Regions from separate parts of the Nonomuraea sp. NPDC049649 genome, predicted to be linked through region 1. Evidence: riboswitches for the same ligand, from Rfam matches in the RefSeq annotation. Region 1 holds a riboswitch; the other holds the start of a gene.
What was found. Region 1 has a riboswitch for S-adenosylmethionine ahead of thrC (threonine synthase). Riboswitches for the same ligand answer to the same signal wherever they lie in the genome.
Positions count from the first base shown of each region.

Region 2: another riboswitch for S-adenosylmethionine. It lies ahead of AB0J42_RS26620 (aminotransferase class V-fold PLP-dependent enzyme); the one in region 1 lies ahead of thrC (threonine synthase).

Region 1 is NZ_JBFAOH010000056.1:185-7,620, reverse strand. It holds gene AB0J42_RS35100 (S8 family serine peptidase) at 1-156, opposite strand, end outside; gene AB0J42_RS35095 (hypothetical protein) at 153-710, opposite strand; gene AB0J42_RS35090 (SAM-dependent chlorinase/fluorinase) at 825-1,631, opposite strand; gene AB0J42_RS35085 (DUF3263 domain-containing protein) at 1,748-2,071, shown strand; gene otsB (trehalose-phosphatase) at 2,111-2,881, shown strand; gene AB0J42_RS35075 (trehalose-6-phosphate synthase) at 2,934-4,364, opposite strand; gene AB0J42_RS35070 (RNA polymerase sigma factor) at 4,396-4,953, shown strand; SAM riboswitch class I at 5,039-5,180, shown strand; gene thrC (threonine synthase) at 5,194-6,426, shown strand; gene AB0J42_RS35060 (MoaD/ThiS family protein) at 6,452-6,727, shown strand; gene AB0J42_RS35055 (cold-shock protein) at 6,979-7,182, shown strand.
Region 2 is NZ_JBFAOH010000025.1:42,999-50,434, reverse strand. It holds gene AB0J42_RS26625 (cytochrome P450) at 1-881, opposite strand, end outside; SAM riboswitch class IV at 976-1,091, shown strand; gene AB0J42_RS26620 (aminotransferase class V-fold PLP-dependent enzyme) at 1,208-2,437, shown strand; gene AB0J42_RS26615 (DoxX family protein) at 2,442-3,014, opposite strand; gene AB0J42_RS26610 (NADH-quinone oxidoreductase subunit D) at 3,150-4,295, shown strand; gene AB0J42_RS26605 (Arc family DNA-binding protein) at 4,384-4,530, opposite strand; gene AB0J42_RS26600 (transposase) at 4,568-5,719, shown strand; gene AB0J42_RS26595 (DUF3180 domain-containing protein) at 5,811-6,266, opposite strand; gene folK (2-amino-4-hydroxy-6-hydroxymethyldihydropteridine diphosphokinase) at 6,263-6,766, opposite strand; gene folB (dihydroneopterin aldolase) at 6,763-7,128, opposite strand; gene AB0J42_RS26580 (nuclear transport factor 2 family protein) at 7,118-7,436, opposite strand, start outside.

The sequences.
Region 1 (7,436 bases):
GACGCGCCAGGCGTCGGGCAGCCGCAGCGTGTCGAGCTGCCACTGCTTGGACCTGGCGATCTCGCCGAGTTCGTCGTCGGCGACGGCGGGCGGCGCCAGGGCGAACAGCAGCAGGGACGGCAGGAGCAGCGCCGCGGGGAGGCGTGGCGGCCTCATTCCGTGAGGCCCCGGTGCAGCGCGGTCGCGAGCTGGCGGGCTAAACCGCCCAGCCGGGACATGACCCGGGCGCCCGCGTGGTAGGAACGCCCGTCGGCGTAGCCCGCGACGGTGGCCACCAGGTACGCGTCCGAGGCGAGCCGGGCACCGGTGAAGCACTGCCGCTCGCCGAAGTGCTCGGCCGGGCCGGGGAAGGCGACCGGCCGGACCGTCACGCGGTCCGCCGTCCCCAGAGGGACGGGGCGGGCCAGCACGGCGATGCCGGCCGTGGCGACGAAGGTGGCGGTGCTGTCGGCGTACGTGGCCCGCAGCGCGGTCACGCAGGCGGGCGGCGCGGCGCGGAAGGCGGCCGCGCAGGAGGTCTCGGGGGCGATCCCGGCCAGCAGGTAGGTGACCTGCGCGCCTGACGGGCTGGTGCCGGTGATCGCGTACGGGAAGACCCGCGTCACCGGCCACACGCGCCAGCGGTCGGCTACCGGCCCGGCCGGATACCGGAATGACGACAGGGTGAAAAGCAGAAACAGGGAGAGCGGCAACACGTCGACCTCGAACACGGGGGGAGGGGGCGCCCGATTTGCCGTGCATTCTGGCACGGGGTTGACGGCTCAGTCCGACGGTTCAGTAAACAGTCCGATACACGGCGTAACTGGTGATTAGTGGCTTTTGCGCTATACGGAGGGGGCCAGCCGGACGTGCGCGCCCGGCGGCAGACCCAGGCGCTGCGCGGCGTCTCCGCAGTTCACCGCGAGAGCGATCAGGCCCGCCGAGTCCGCGAACGCCACCAGCTCCCCGGGCGGGACCGCCGCGTACGTCTCCCGATAGGGCATCGACAGCCGCCGCCTGCCCAGCGACACGCCGAGCGTGTCGCCCACCCGCAGGCCCAGCGCCTCCAGATCACCCACCGTGATCGACAGCTGCGTGTTGCCGTAGCGGTCCACCGAGACCACCTCGCCCTCGACCGCGCCCTCGCGCCGCACCGAGGTCGGCTCCGGCAGCGACACCAGCCTGTCCACCGGCACCCCGGGACCCAGCTCGCTCGGCCGCAGCCCGGTGCAGAGCCGCCCGGCCACCGGCGCGAACACGTCCCGGCCGTGGAAGGTGGGCGACACCGGGCGCAGGAAGTACTCGGCGTTCGTCAGCTCGTACGCCGCCACCGCGCCGCCGCTCGCGGCCACCGCCCACGACAGCAGCCCGTTGTCAGGACCGATGAACACCCGGCCGCCCGCCTCGACCGCGACCGCGCGCCGGGCGCCGCCCGCGCCGGGGTCGACCGCCCCGACGTGCACGCCCGCCGGCAGGTACGGGATCGTCTGGGCCAGGATGGCCGCGCCACGCCGCACGTCGCCCGACGGGACCAGATGGCACACGTCGATGACCCGGGCCTGCGGGGCGATCCTGGCGATCACTCCGTGACAGGCGGCGACATAGCCGTCCTCGAGCCCGTAATCCGTGAGAAGCGTGATGACTGAGGTCACACTTAGTGACTGTACGTCTCTCAATCCACCGTGAACAGTCGCACTCGGCACATTACGATGGCCACGGGCCCCGCGCGTGAGGCCGTCGTCGCGCCGCCCGTTTCGAGGAGGACACCATGGACACTGCGCCGTCAGACGGTGACAGTGCCGACCGCAGGACCGGCCAGGACGCCCAGGAGCCCGGCCGGCCACCCCTCACCGACCGCGAGATCGAGCTCCTCGCCTTCGAGCGCCACTGGTGGCGCTACGCGGGCGCCAAGGAGCAGGCCGTCAAGGAGACCTTCGGGTTCTCCGCCACCCGCTACTACCAGTTGCTCGGCGAGCTCATCGACCGCCCGGAGGCGCTGGCGCACGACCCCATGCTGGTCAAGCGGCTGCGCAGGCTCCGCGCCGACCGGCGGCGCGAGCGCTCGGCGCGGCGGCTGGGCATGCGTCCCTGACCGGTTGGGTACGGCAGCGGCGTGAACGACATCCCTGGAATGGAAGCGATACTGAAAGACCCGGCCGGTGCCGTGATCGGGCTCGACTTCGACGGCACCCTCTCGCCGATCGTGCCCGACCCCGACACCGCGGTCGTCCACCCCGGCGCGCCCTCGGTGCTGGCCGAACTCGGCCGGCACGTCCGCGCCGTGGCCATCGTGACCGGCCGGCCGCCGGTCAAGGTGCTGGAGCTGGGTCCCGCGCTCAAGGACGTGCCGGGCCTGGTCATCCTCGGCCACTACGGCTTCGAACGATGGGAGGACGGGCGGATCACCGCGCCCCCGCCGCCGGCCGGGGTGCCGCGCGCCGAGGCGGAGCTGCCGCTGCTGCTCGACTCGCTGGGCGTGACGGACGCGGCCATCGAGGACAAGGGCCGCGCCGTCGCGGTCCACACCCGGCGCAGCGCCGACCCCGAAGGCACGCTGGAACGGCTCCGCGAGCCGCTGGCCCGGCTGGCCGCCAAGCACGGCCTGGTCGTCGAGCCCGGCCGGATGGTGCTGGAGCTGCGGCCGTCGGGCATGGACAAGGGGCACGCGCTCAGCGCCTTCCTGGCCGAGCGGTCCGCCCGGTCGGTGCTCTTCGCCGGCGACGACCTCGGCGACCTGGCCGCCTTCGACGCGGTGCAGGCCGCCGACATGCCCGGCGTGACCGTCTGCAGCGGCTCCAGCGAGGTCACCGCGCTGGCCGAGCGTGCCGACATCGTGGTGGACGGGCCCGAGGGCGTGGTGGCCCTGCTGCGCGAGCTGACCTCGGCGTTCACCCGCCCGTGACCGGTCCCCGCCGCCGTGGCGATGGTCACGGCGGCGAGCCGGCTCCCCGCCGTCAGGGGGTGCCGAGGGCGTCGAGCTGGGCGGCCAGCCACCGGTGCGGTGGCAGGGCGGTGGCGGCCGCCTCCAGCCGCTCGCGGCGGCGGGCGCGCTCCGGCTCCGGCATCACCAGCGCCGCGTGCAGGGCCTCCGCCGTGCCGGTGACGTCGTACGGGTTCACGACCAGCGCGTGCGCGCCCAGCTCCGCGCAGGCGCCGGCCTCCCGGGAGAGCACCAGGGCGCAGCGCGGCGACAGGATCGGGCCCTCCTTGGCGACCAGGTTCATGCCGTCGCGGATCGGGTTGACCAGCAGCACGTCGGCGAGCCGGTAGGCGGCAAGGGAGCGCGGGTAGTCGTCGTCGACGTTGAGGATCAGCGGGTTCCAGTCGTCGGTGGCGTACTCGTCCTCGATCTCCTGCGCGCAGCGCTGCACGGCCGCGGTGTACTCGCGGTACTCGGGCAGGTCGTGGCGGCTCGGGTAGGCGAAGGCCAGGTGGACGACACGCCCGTGCCACTCGGGGTGGGCGTCGAGGAACTCCTTGTAGGCCAGCAGGCCGCGCACGATGTTCTTCGACAGCTCGGTGCGGTCGATCCGCACGATCAGCCGGCGGTCGCCGACCTGCTCGCGGATGGCCGCCATGTGGGACTCGACGTCGGGCTCGCCGGCGCGGGCCCACAGCGCCTTGCCGTCGACGCCGAGCGCGTGCACGCCGACGCGGGTGGTGCGGCCCTCGTACGTGATCGTCCCGGCCTGCCGGTCGATCGCGGCGCCCAGCATGGTCTCGCAGCAGTCCATGAACGCGCCGGCCCAGCGGCGGGTGAGGAACCCGGCGTGGTCGGCGCCCAGGACGCCCTCCAGCACCTCGCCCGCCACCGCGTCGGGCAGCAGCGAGAAGTACTCGGGCGGCGCCCAAGGCGTGTGGCTGAAGTGCGCGATGCGCAGGTCGGGCCGTTCGGCGCGGAGCATCGCCGGGGTCAGCGTCAGGTGGTAGTCCTGCACCATGACCCGGGCGCCGTGGCCCGCCTCCTCGGCCAGCGCGAGCGCGAAGGCGCCGTTGTAGTCGCGGTAGGACTCCCAGTCGCGCCGGAACCGGGTGCCGAAGTGGGGCGCGTTCGGGATGTCGTAGAGCAGGTGGTTGACGAACCAGAGGGTGGAGTTGGCCACGGAGTTGTAGGCGCGGTGGAAGGTCGTGGGCGCGATGTCGAGCATCCGTACAGCGCCCGTCTCGTAGCCGGCGTGGTCTAGCCGGCCGCCGGGAGCCTGGCGGGCGGCGCCGCGGTCGCCGTCGGAGAGGGCGGCGCACACCCAGAGCACGCCCTCCTCGCCGGCGACGCCGGAAAGCCCGGAGACGAGCCCGCCGCCGCCGCGTTTCATGGTGAGGACGCCGTCGTCGGAGACGGTGAAAGACACCGGGCCTCTGTTCGACGCGAGCAGGACGCTGTTCATTTACGCTCCCTCCGACCATAGGATCCCAGCTATGGCGCTAGATGAGCACACCGAGGAACTCGCCCGTGCCGCCGCCGGCGGCGATCATCGCGCGCTCGGCGAACTGCTGCGGCGGATCGAGCCCGACGTGTTGCGACACTGCGCCCGGATCCTGCCGTATCACCACGACGCGGAAGAGGCCGCGCAGGACACCCTGCTCGCGGTCGCGCGCAACATCGGGCGGTTCGAGGGGCGGGCCAGGTTCAGCACGTGGCTTCACATCGTGACCGCGAACTGCGCGCGCACCACGTACCGCTCGCTGAAACGCAGGGCGGCGGAGCAGCAGAGCTCCGACGAGCTGCTGTCGCAGAAGCCCGACGTGCGGCGGGTCAGCGTGATCGCGGGCTCGCGGCTGGACCTGCTCGACGCGATGGAGGCGCTGGAGGCCGACAAGCCCGACCTGGCGCAGGCGCTGGTGCTCCGCGACATCGTGCAGCTCGACTACAGCGAGGTGGCCGAGCAGCTCAACATCCCGCTCGGCACCGCCAAGTCGCGCATCCACCAGGCCCGCAAATACGTCCAGGGCGTGCTCGGCGACGACTACCGGTGAGACCGTTCATCTCACAGGGTGAGACGCGTGTCCAATGCACGTGGTTGATTAGGTAGAGTCCCTGGCAGTAGCAACAATTGAACATTGCTCATCCAGAGGGGTGGAGGGACCGGCCCTGCGAAGCCCCGGCAACCCTCCCGGCTTATGGCTCGCGACGTGGCGAGGCCGACCGGGACAGGGTGCCAATTCCGGTCTGCGGTCAGGGTGGCCGCAGGCGAAGATGAGGGAAGGCCTCGCTTCATGTCGCTTGACTTTGGTCCTGCCACGGCTCTGTCCTGCCGCGAGTGCGGCGCCCGTTACCCGCTCGGCCCCAGCTTCGCGTGTGTCGAGTGTTTCGGGCCGCTGGAGACGGCTTACGACTTCGGTGACGTCAAGAGGTCCGACATCGAGTCGGGCCCGGCCAGCATCTGGCGCTACCGCTCGCTGCTGCCGGTGCCCGCCGACGTCGCCTCCAAGCCGAACATGAACCCCGGCTGGACGCCGCTCGTCAAGGCGGGCAACCTGGGCAGGGCGCTCGGCATCAAGTCCCTGTACGTGAAGGACGACTCGGCCAACCCCACCCACTCCTTCAAGGACCGGGTGGTGGCCATCGCCGTCGAGGCGGCGCGCAACTTCGGCTTCCACACGCTCTCCTGCTCCTCCACGGGCAACTTGGCGGGGGCCGTGACGGCCGCCGCGGCCCGGGCCGGGCTGGAGGCGTGCGTGTTCATCCCCGCCGGGCTGGAGCAGGCGAAGATCGCCATGGCCCGGATCTTCGGCGGGAAGCTCGTCGCCATCGAGGGCAGCTACGACGAGGTGAACCGGTTCTGCTCGGAGCTGATCGGTGACCCGATGGGCGACAAGTGGGGGTTCGTCAACGTCAACCTGCGGCCCTACTACGCCGAGGGCTCCAAGACGCTCGCGTACGAGATCGCCGAGCAGCTCGGCTGGCGGCTGCCGGAGCAGATCATCATCCCGATCGCGTCCGGCTCCCAGCTCACCAAGATCGACAAGGGCTTCAAGGAGCTGATCCGGCTCGGGCTGGTCGAGGACCGGCCCTACAAGATCTTCGGGGCGCAGGCGCTCGGCTGCTCGCCGGTGTCGGCGGCCTACAAGGCGGGCCACGACGTGGTCCAGCCGGTCAAGCCCGACACCATCGCCAAGTCGCTGGCCATCGGCAACCCCGCCGACGGCCCCTACGTGCTCGACATCGCCCGGCGCACCGGCGGCGCCGTCGAGGACGTGACGGATGCCGAGATCGTGGCGGCCATCAAGCTGCTGGCCACCACGGAGGGCATCTTCGCCGAGACGGCCGGCGGCGTCACGGTGGGCGTGCTGAAGAAACTCGTCGAGACCGGGCAACTCGACCCGGAGGCCGAGACCGTGGTGCTCAACACCGGCGACGGGCTGAAGACGCTCGACGCCGTGGTGGCCGACGCGCAGCCCACGGCCGTGATCAGGCCCTCACTCGACGCGTTCCGCGCGACTGTCTGACAACCAGGAAAAGGCGAGGTTTACCATGAGCGTTACTGTGCGGATTCCCACGATCCTGCGGACCTACACCGGGGGCAACGCGGAAGTGAGCGGGGAGGGCGCGACTCTCCGTGACGTCCTGGCCAAGCTCGATTCCGACTATCCGGGCATTGGCGGACGTATTCTGGATGAATCGGGCAAAATTCGGCGTTTTGTCAACGTCTATGTGGGGGAAGAGGACGTCCGATTCGCCCAGGGCCTCGACACTCCCGCCCCGGAGGGCACGCAGATCTCTATCATCCCGGCGGTCGCGGGCGGCTGACTCCCCGACCGGCAGAGCAATCGTCTAGAAGGCGCCCCTTGTGGGCGCCTTCTCCCTTTTGTGGGAAATACAACCTTGAACTACTCCGCTAGCAGAGAAATAGGGCTTTTGTCGATTGACTCTGTTGCCGACCGCCTTGCCACAGGTATGGTCGAGTGCGATCGTCAGACGGATATCCCCATAAGTCGTGGCGATTGTGGGTCTCGCAGAGGAATGGGCGAGATCTCTTAGCCCAGTAAGAGGAGTCGGAAGTGGCGCAGGGCACCGTCAAGTGGTTCAACGCGGACAAGGGCTACGGCTTCATCGCGGTAGACGGTGGTAAGGATGTATTCGTCCATTACTCGGCAATCCTGATGGACGGGTACCGCTCTCTCGAGCAGGGACAACGAGTCGAGTTCGAGATCACGCAGGGTCAGAAGGGGCCGCAGGCGGAATCCGTCCGCGCTGTCGCCTAGCTGACGCACGTCGGTAGATCACACGTCAGCGCAGTGCGTGTGACCTGCCACTTCACCATCGGGTACGGCGGGTCGCCCGGGGCCCGCCGTACGGACTTCTTGACGGCGAGTTGTTGACCTGGCCAAGGCTGGAGTCGGCTTGCACTCGCATGGGTAGAGTGCTAAACAGTTCGTTGGCACTCTATGCTGATGAGTGCCAACGGGGATCGAGACGATGGGGCCTGCCGGAACGGAGATGTGGGCCCACATGCCGT
Region 2 (7,436 bases), on a different contig from region 1:
TCCTCCAGCACCCAGCGCTCGAACATCTGCGCCGGCGTGTCCCAGCGCAGCACCTCCTCGATCGCGGTGGGCAGCAGCGACCGGTCGGCGCGCAGCCTCTCCAGCTCGCCGGGGTTCCTGAACAGCGCCCACCAGCCGTTGCCGGTGGCGTTCACGGTGGCCTCGTGACCGGCGTTGAGCAGCAGCACGCAGGTGCCGATCAGCTCGTCCTCGGTCAGCTCGGGGATCCCCGCCAGCGCGCTGATCAGGTCGTCGCCCGGCTTGGCGGCCCGCTCGCGGCCCAGCGCCCTGAGGTACTCGGCGAACTCCTCAGCCGCCCTGACGGCGGTGTGCTGCATCTCCTCGGTCGGGTTGAGCTCGTACATCAGGCAGATGTCCGACGACCAGGGCCGCAGCAGGTGACGGTCCTGCTCGGGGATGCCCAGCATCTCCGCGATCACGGTGACCGGCAGCGGCTCGGCCACCTCGGCGATCAGGTCCCCGCCGCCCTTCTCCACGTACGTGTCCACGAGCCCCTCGGCGATGGCCCGCACGCGCGGGCGGAGCGCCTCGACCATGCGCGGGGTGAACGCCTTGGACACCAGGCGGCGCAGGCGGGTGTGCACCGGCGGCTCGACGTCGAGCATGCCGGCCCGGATCACCCGCCAGAACGGCTCCTGGAACTCCGGCTCCGGCGGCTTGCCGAACTCCTCGTGGGTGGCGACGTGCAGGTAGGAGCGGCCCAGCCTGCGGTCGCGCAGCAGCTCGTCCACGTCGGCGTGGCGGGCGATCAGCCACTGGTCGGTGGGCTCGAAGTAGCTGACGGGGGACTCGGTCCGCAGCTTCGTGTAGACGTCGTACGGATGGGCCACAAAATCCGGATTCCAAGGATCAAAGCGCACGAATTCATAGTAGGAGGTACATCAAGCGGGTTGTTACCCCTGGTCAAGGGAGGCTCGCGATTCACGTGAATCATCGGTTATAGTCCGGGACGTAGGTCATGAGCGCCAGCGTCAAGCCCCGGCTCGCTGGCCGGCAACCCTCGCGTCCGCGGCGGGGTGCCCCGGGTGAAGACCTGGTCCGCCACGAAGTGTGGCGGGCAAGCGCGGGCTCCGTGGCTGCTCCAGGGGTCCGACGACCCCTGAGGAGGCATGCCGTGTCCACGCTGACGATCTTCGACCGCCCCCGCGCCGCTTCTGTGCAGCGCCCGCAAGCCCCTGCGCGCCCGATCCCCGCCGTGCTCGGCGCCGACCTGCGGGTCCCGGTCAAGGGCGGCACGCTCACCGGGTACGCCAACCTCGACTACGCCGCCAGCGCCCCCTGCCTGGAGCCGGTCAGCGCCGCCGTCGCCGCCGCGCTGCCCGCCTACTCCAGCGTCCACCGCGGCGCCGGGTACGCCTCGCAGCTCACCACCGCCCGCTACGAGCGGGCCCGCCGCGTCGTCGCGGCCTTCGTCGGCGCCCGCCCCGACGACGCCGTGGTCTTCACCCGCAACACCACCGACGCCACCAACCTGCTGGCCCGCTGCCTGCCCGAGGACGCCACCGTGGTCGTCTTCGACACCGAGCACCACGCCTCGCTCCTGCCCTGGCCGCGCAAGGTCCGGCTGGCGCCGCCCGCCTTCCCCGGCGAGGCCGTGCGCGCCGCCGACGACGCGCTGGCCCGGATCGACGGGCCCAAGCTCCTGGCCGTCACCGCCGCCTCGAACGTCACCGGCGAGCTCTGGCCCGTCGCCGCCCTGGCCCACATCGCCCACCGGCACGGCGCGCGCATCCTGGTGGACGCCGCCCAGCTCGCCCCCCACCGGCCGCTCAACCTCACCGCGCTCGGCCTGGACTACGTGGCCTTCTCCGGGCACAAGCTGTACGCGCCGTTCGGGGCGGGAGCGCTGGTCGGCCGCCGTGACTGGCTGTCCGCCGGCGACCCGTACCTGAAGGGCGGCGGCGCGGTGCGCCAGGTCGGCGAGGACGAGGTCGACTGGCACGACGACCCCGAGCCGCGCCACGAGGCCGGCACCCCCAACGTGCTGGGCGCCATCGCGCTGGCCGCCGCCTGCGACGCGCTCACCGCCACCGGCTGGACCCCGCTCGTCCGCGAGGAGCAGCGGCTGATCGCGCGGCTGCGGGCCGGGCTCGCCGGCATCGATGGCGTACGGGAGCTCTCGCTGTGGGGGCCGGACCACCCGCGCGTCGGCATCGTGTCCTTCACCGTCGACGGCCACCCGGCCCGCGAGGTCGCCGAGACGCTCTCCGCCGAGTACGGGATCGGGGTGCGGGACGGCAAGTTCTGCGCGCACCCGTTCGTCCGCCACCTGCTCGGCGCGCGCGAGGGCGGCTGCGCGGACGGCACCGACTCCGCCGTCCGCGCCTCCATCGGCATCGGCACCACCGACGAGCACGTGGACCGGCTGATCGCCGCGCTGCGCGACCTCGCCCGCCGGCCCGCTCAGGCCCGCTGAGGACTCACCGTTTGTGCGGGTTGGGCTGGGTCGGATCGTCGGAGAGCAGGCTGTCCACCTCGCGCCTGTCCCGGTCGTCCAGCCCGCCCGGCCCCCGGCCCTGCCTGGGCACGTCACGCGGCCGCTCGGCCGGCCGCGCGACGGCGGTGTCCTGGTCTCCGGCCTTCCTGTGGCGGAAGACCGAGTGGACGATCGCGTCGAGGCCGATCCGGCCTCCGCCCAGCGCCGCCAGCAGCAGGCAGGCCACGCCCAGCGCGGCCGCCAGCTCCCAGCCGCTGTCCTGGACGAACACCCCGTTGGCCCCGTGCACGAACACGATCGCGCCGATCATGTCGATCAGCAGCAGCAGCGCCACGACCCGGACCGCCAGCCCCAGGATCAGCAGCACCCCGCCGACCACCTCGAGGATCGTCGCGAACGCGGCCGCGACTCCAGGCAGGGGTACGCCCATCTCCGTGAACCCGGCGCTGGTCGCGCCCAGGCCCTGCGTCCATTTCTGCAGCCCGTGCGCCACGAAGATGACGCCGACCACCACGCGGGCGATCAGGGCAGCCACATCAAAGATGACCCTTTTCATCGTCTGTTCCCCCGTTCCAGACTGTCCTCCCCCGCGAAGGCAGAGCGATGCACCTCTTTAACGTTCCTTGACCTCGCGCATCGGACCCCGGCACACCCGTTCCTCGACCGGGCCTCCGGTGAGAGCATGGGCGGTATGACGGAACGCGTGGTGGGCATCGGCGCCGGGGCCAAGGAGCTGGCCACCGAGGACATGATCCTCAACATCGGCCCCCAGCACCCCTCGACGCACGGCGTGCTCCGGCTGAGACTGACCCTCGACGGCGAGCGCATCGCCACCGCCGAGCCGATCGTCGGCTACATGCACCGGGGCGCGGAGAAGCTGTTCGAGGTACGCGACTACCGGCAGATCATCGTGCTCGCCAACCGCCACGACTGGCTGTCGGCGTTCGCCAACGAGCTGGGCGTGGTGCTCGCCGCCGAACGCATGCTCGGCATGGAGCCGCCCGTCCGCGCCGTGTGGGCGCGCACCCTGCTGGCCGAGCTCAACCGGGTGCTCAACCACCTGATGTTCCTCGGCTCCTACCCGCTGGAGATGGGCGCCATGACGCCCATCTTCTACGCCTTCGACGAGCGCGAACGCATCCAGGCCGTCATGGAGGAGATCTCCGGCGGGCGCATGCACTACATGTTCAACCGGGTCGGCGGCCTGAAGGAGGATCTCCCGTACGGCTGGCTGGACCGGGTGTCCGAGACCGTCGCCGAGGTCCGCAGGAAGATCCCCGACATCGAGGACCTCATCCTGCACAACGAGATCTTCGTCGCCCGCACCCGCGGCGTCGGCGTGCTCACCGGCGAGCAGATCATGCAGTACGGGGTCAGCGGCCCGGTCGCGCGGGCCTCCGGCGTCGACTTCGACCTGCGCCGCGACCAGCCCTACCTCGCCTACCCCGAGCTGCCCGTCAAGGTCGTCACCCGCTCCGCCGGCGACTGCCACGCCCGCTTCGAGGTGCTGCTGGAGCAGGTCAAGGTCTCGCTCGACCTGGCCGACGCCTGCGTCGACCGGCTCCGCTCGCTGCCGCGCGGGCCCATCAACCAGCGCCTGCCCAAGGTGCTGAAGGTGCCGGAGGGCCACACGTACGCCTGGACGGAGAACCCGCTCGGCATCAACGGCTACTACCTGGTCTCCAAGGGCGACAAGACGCCGTGGCGGCTCAAGCTCCGCTCCGCCTCCTACAACAACATCCAGGTGCTGCGCGAGCTGCTGCCCGGCAACCTGGTCTCCGACATGGTGGCCATCCTGGGCTCGCTCTTCTTCGTGGTCGGCGACATCGACAAGTGACGGCCCGCTACCTGGTCGTCCGTAGTGCCCCGGCCTTCAGGCCGGGGGTGAAGCGGACTCTCCCGCGGCAGGCAAAGACGAATCGCCGTCAAGGTGATTCGTCGTGCGCGTCGTCGGCGAGCGCGATCTCAAGCAGGTGCACGATCTGAGAGTTCAGGGATCTCCGCTCGGTCTCGGCGCGGGCGACCACCCGGGCGTGAACGTCATCAGGAAGCCTGAGCGTAATCCGAATCATGACACCACTCTAGTGTCGCGTCGGATAAGGTCGAGCCGTGCAGCTCCGATACAACTTCCGCCTCTACCCGACCCCGGGCCAGTGCGCCGCGCTGGCGCGGGCGTTCGGGTGCGCCCGGGTGGTGTTCAACGACGGGCTGCGCGCCCGGCAGCAAGCCCACGCGGCCCATCTGCCGTACGTCTCGGACGGCGAGTTGTCCAAGCGCATCATCACCGAGGCGAAGAAGACCCCGGAACGGTCCTGGCTAGGCGAGGTGTCGGCGGTGGTGCTCCAGCAGGCGCTGGCCGACCTGAACACCGCCTACCGCAACTTCTTCGCCTCGCTGGCAGGGAAGCGGAAGGGGCCGAAGGTCGCCCCGCCCCGGTTCCGGTCCCGCAAGGACCACCGGCAGGCGATCCGCTTCACCCGCAACGCCCGATTCCAAGTCACGACGGGTGGGAGACTGCGCCTGCCGAAGATCGGCGACGTTCCGGTGAAGTGGTCGCGCCGTCTCCCGTCCGAGCCCTCCAGCGTCACCGTGGTCAAGGACGCGGCCGGGCGGTACTTCGCCTCGTTCGTGGTCGAGGCCGCCGCCGAGCCGCTGCCGCAGACGGCCGCCGAGGTGGGGATCGACCTGGGGCTGACACATTTCGCGGTGCTGTCGGACGGCCGGAAAGTCGGCAACCCCCGGTTTCTGCGCCGCGCCGAACGGCGGCTGCGCAAGGCACAGCAGGCCCTGTCGCGCAAGGCGAAGGGGTCGAACACCAGGAAGAAGGCTGTCGTCAAGGTCGCCCGTGCTCACGCGAGGGTGGCTGATGCGCGCCGGGACTTCGCACACAAGCTCTCCACGACGATCATCCGCGAGAACCAAGCGGTGATGGTGGAGGACTTGTGCGTGAAGGGCCTGGCCCGCACCCGGCTGGCCAAGTCCGTGCACGACGCCGGATGGTCGGCGTTCGTGAGCATGCTGGAGTACAAGGCCGCCCGCCACGGCCGGACCCTGGTGAAGATCGACCGCTGGTTCCCCAGCAGCAAGCTGTGCTCGGCCTGCGGGGCACTCGCCGAGTCGATGCCGCTGAACGTCCGGGCCTGGGCCTGCCCGTGCGGGGCGGTCCACGACCGGGACGTCAACGCCGCCAAGAACATCCTCGCCGCCGGACGGGCGGAGAGGCTAAACGCCTGCGGAGGGACCGTAAGACCCGCCGCCTAGCGGAGGGCAGGACCCGTTGAAACAGGAAGCCACAGAGGTGCCGCACGCGCGGCACGGACTGAATCTCCGGCCCTTCAGGCCGGGGAGCGCGTCAATCGGGGCGCGGGTCCTCGGAGTCGCCGGGGACGCGGCAGCAGTGTTCGAGGAAGAGGGCGGCGACCACGAGGGCCACGCAGGCCAGCAGCGAGCCGCCCGTCACGAAGAACTCGGCCCGCGGCGTCTGCTTGTCGAGCAGAGACGCCGTGTGCAGGACGAAGCCGCCGAACAGGCCCGCGAACAGCGCACCGGCGTACGCCGACGCCTTGGCCAGCGCGACCAGGCGGGCCACCGCCAGCGGCTCCACCGGCTTGGTGCCGGGCTTGCGGGCGAGCCTGGCCCGCGTCATCCACCCGGTGTAGGCCTCGCCGACGGCCAGCAGCAGCACCGTCGGGATCGCCGTCCACGGCACCAGCCACATGCCGGAGTACGTCTGCCTGACGAACAGCCAGCTCAGCAGCGCGACGACGACGAAGACCCCGACCAGGACGACGGGGCGGGTGGGTCTCAATCGGGCCTCTGCAGCTTCAGGTCAGGGCGGAGCCGGACACCCCGCTGGTCGAGCCCCGCCAGCAGGTCGGCGATGCGGCCCTTGCCCGGCAGCTCGCCCTCGGGGTCGATCCGGGACCACGGCAGCAGCACGAAGGCCCGCTCGTGGGCCAGCGGATGGGGCAGCGTCAGCTCGGGGTCGTCGCTGACGGTGTCGCCCACCATGATCAGGTCGATGTCGAGCGTACGGGGCCCCCACCGCTCCTCGCGGACCCGGCCGAACGCGGCCTCGGCGCTCTGCGCCCGCTCCAGCAGGGTGGCCGGGGACAGCGTCGTCTCCGCCAGCACCACCGCGTTCAGGTAGGTGCGCTGCCCCTCGGGGCCGCCCACCGGGTCGGTCTCGTAGACCGGCGAGACCGCCACGAACGTCAGCCCCGGCGCGTCGAACAGCGCGTCGACCGCGCCCTGCAGCGTCTGAAAGCGTCTGCCCAGGTTGCTCCCGAGCGCCAGCACGGTCTTCATCGGCGCCTCCGTTCGATCGTCACCACCACGTCGTCGAACGGCAACGGGATCGGCGCGGCGGGCTTGTGCACGCTCACCTCCACGGACTGGACCGGCTCCCTCTCCAGGCAGACGTCCGCCAGCCGCTGGGCGAGCGTCTCGATCAGCGCCACCGGCTCGCCCTCGACGACCTTCACCAGCGCCTGCGCCAGCTCGCCGTAGTCGACGGTCTTCGCCAGGTCGTCGCCCGCGGCGGCGGGCGCGGTGTCGAGGAAGAGCGTCACGTCCACCACGAACTCCTGGCCCAGCTCACGCTCGGCCGGCAGCACGCCGTGTCTGCCCCGGGCCCGCAGCCCCTTCAGCGCGATCCGGTCAGCGCTCAAGCTCGTCTTCCTCCTCCTCGTCCTCGTCGCTCTGCAGCACCGGCGAGCCGTGGTGCATCCACAGCCGCCAGCCCTGCGGAGTGCGGACGTAGACGTTGCTGGCCACCACCTTGCCCGCGGCGAAGCTGGACTCGCCCTCCTCACCCGCCGTGAGGATGTTCTCCACGCAGGTGAGCACCGCCAGGTCGCCGAGCACGGTGGTGTTGACGTCGGTGAGCACGAACTGGATGTAGGTCGTGTTCGCCATGATCAGCGCCCACGACCGCAGCACCTCCGCCCGCCCCGCCAGCAGGGACCAGCCGGGATGC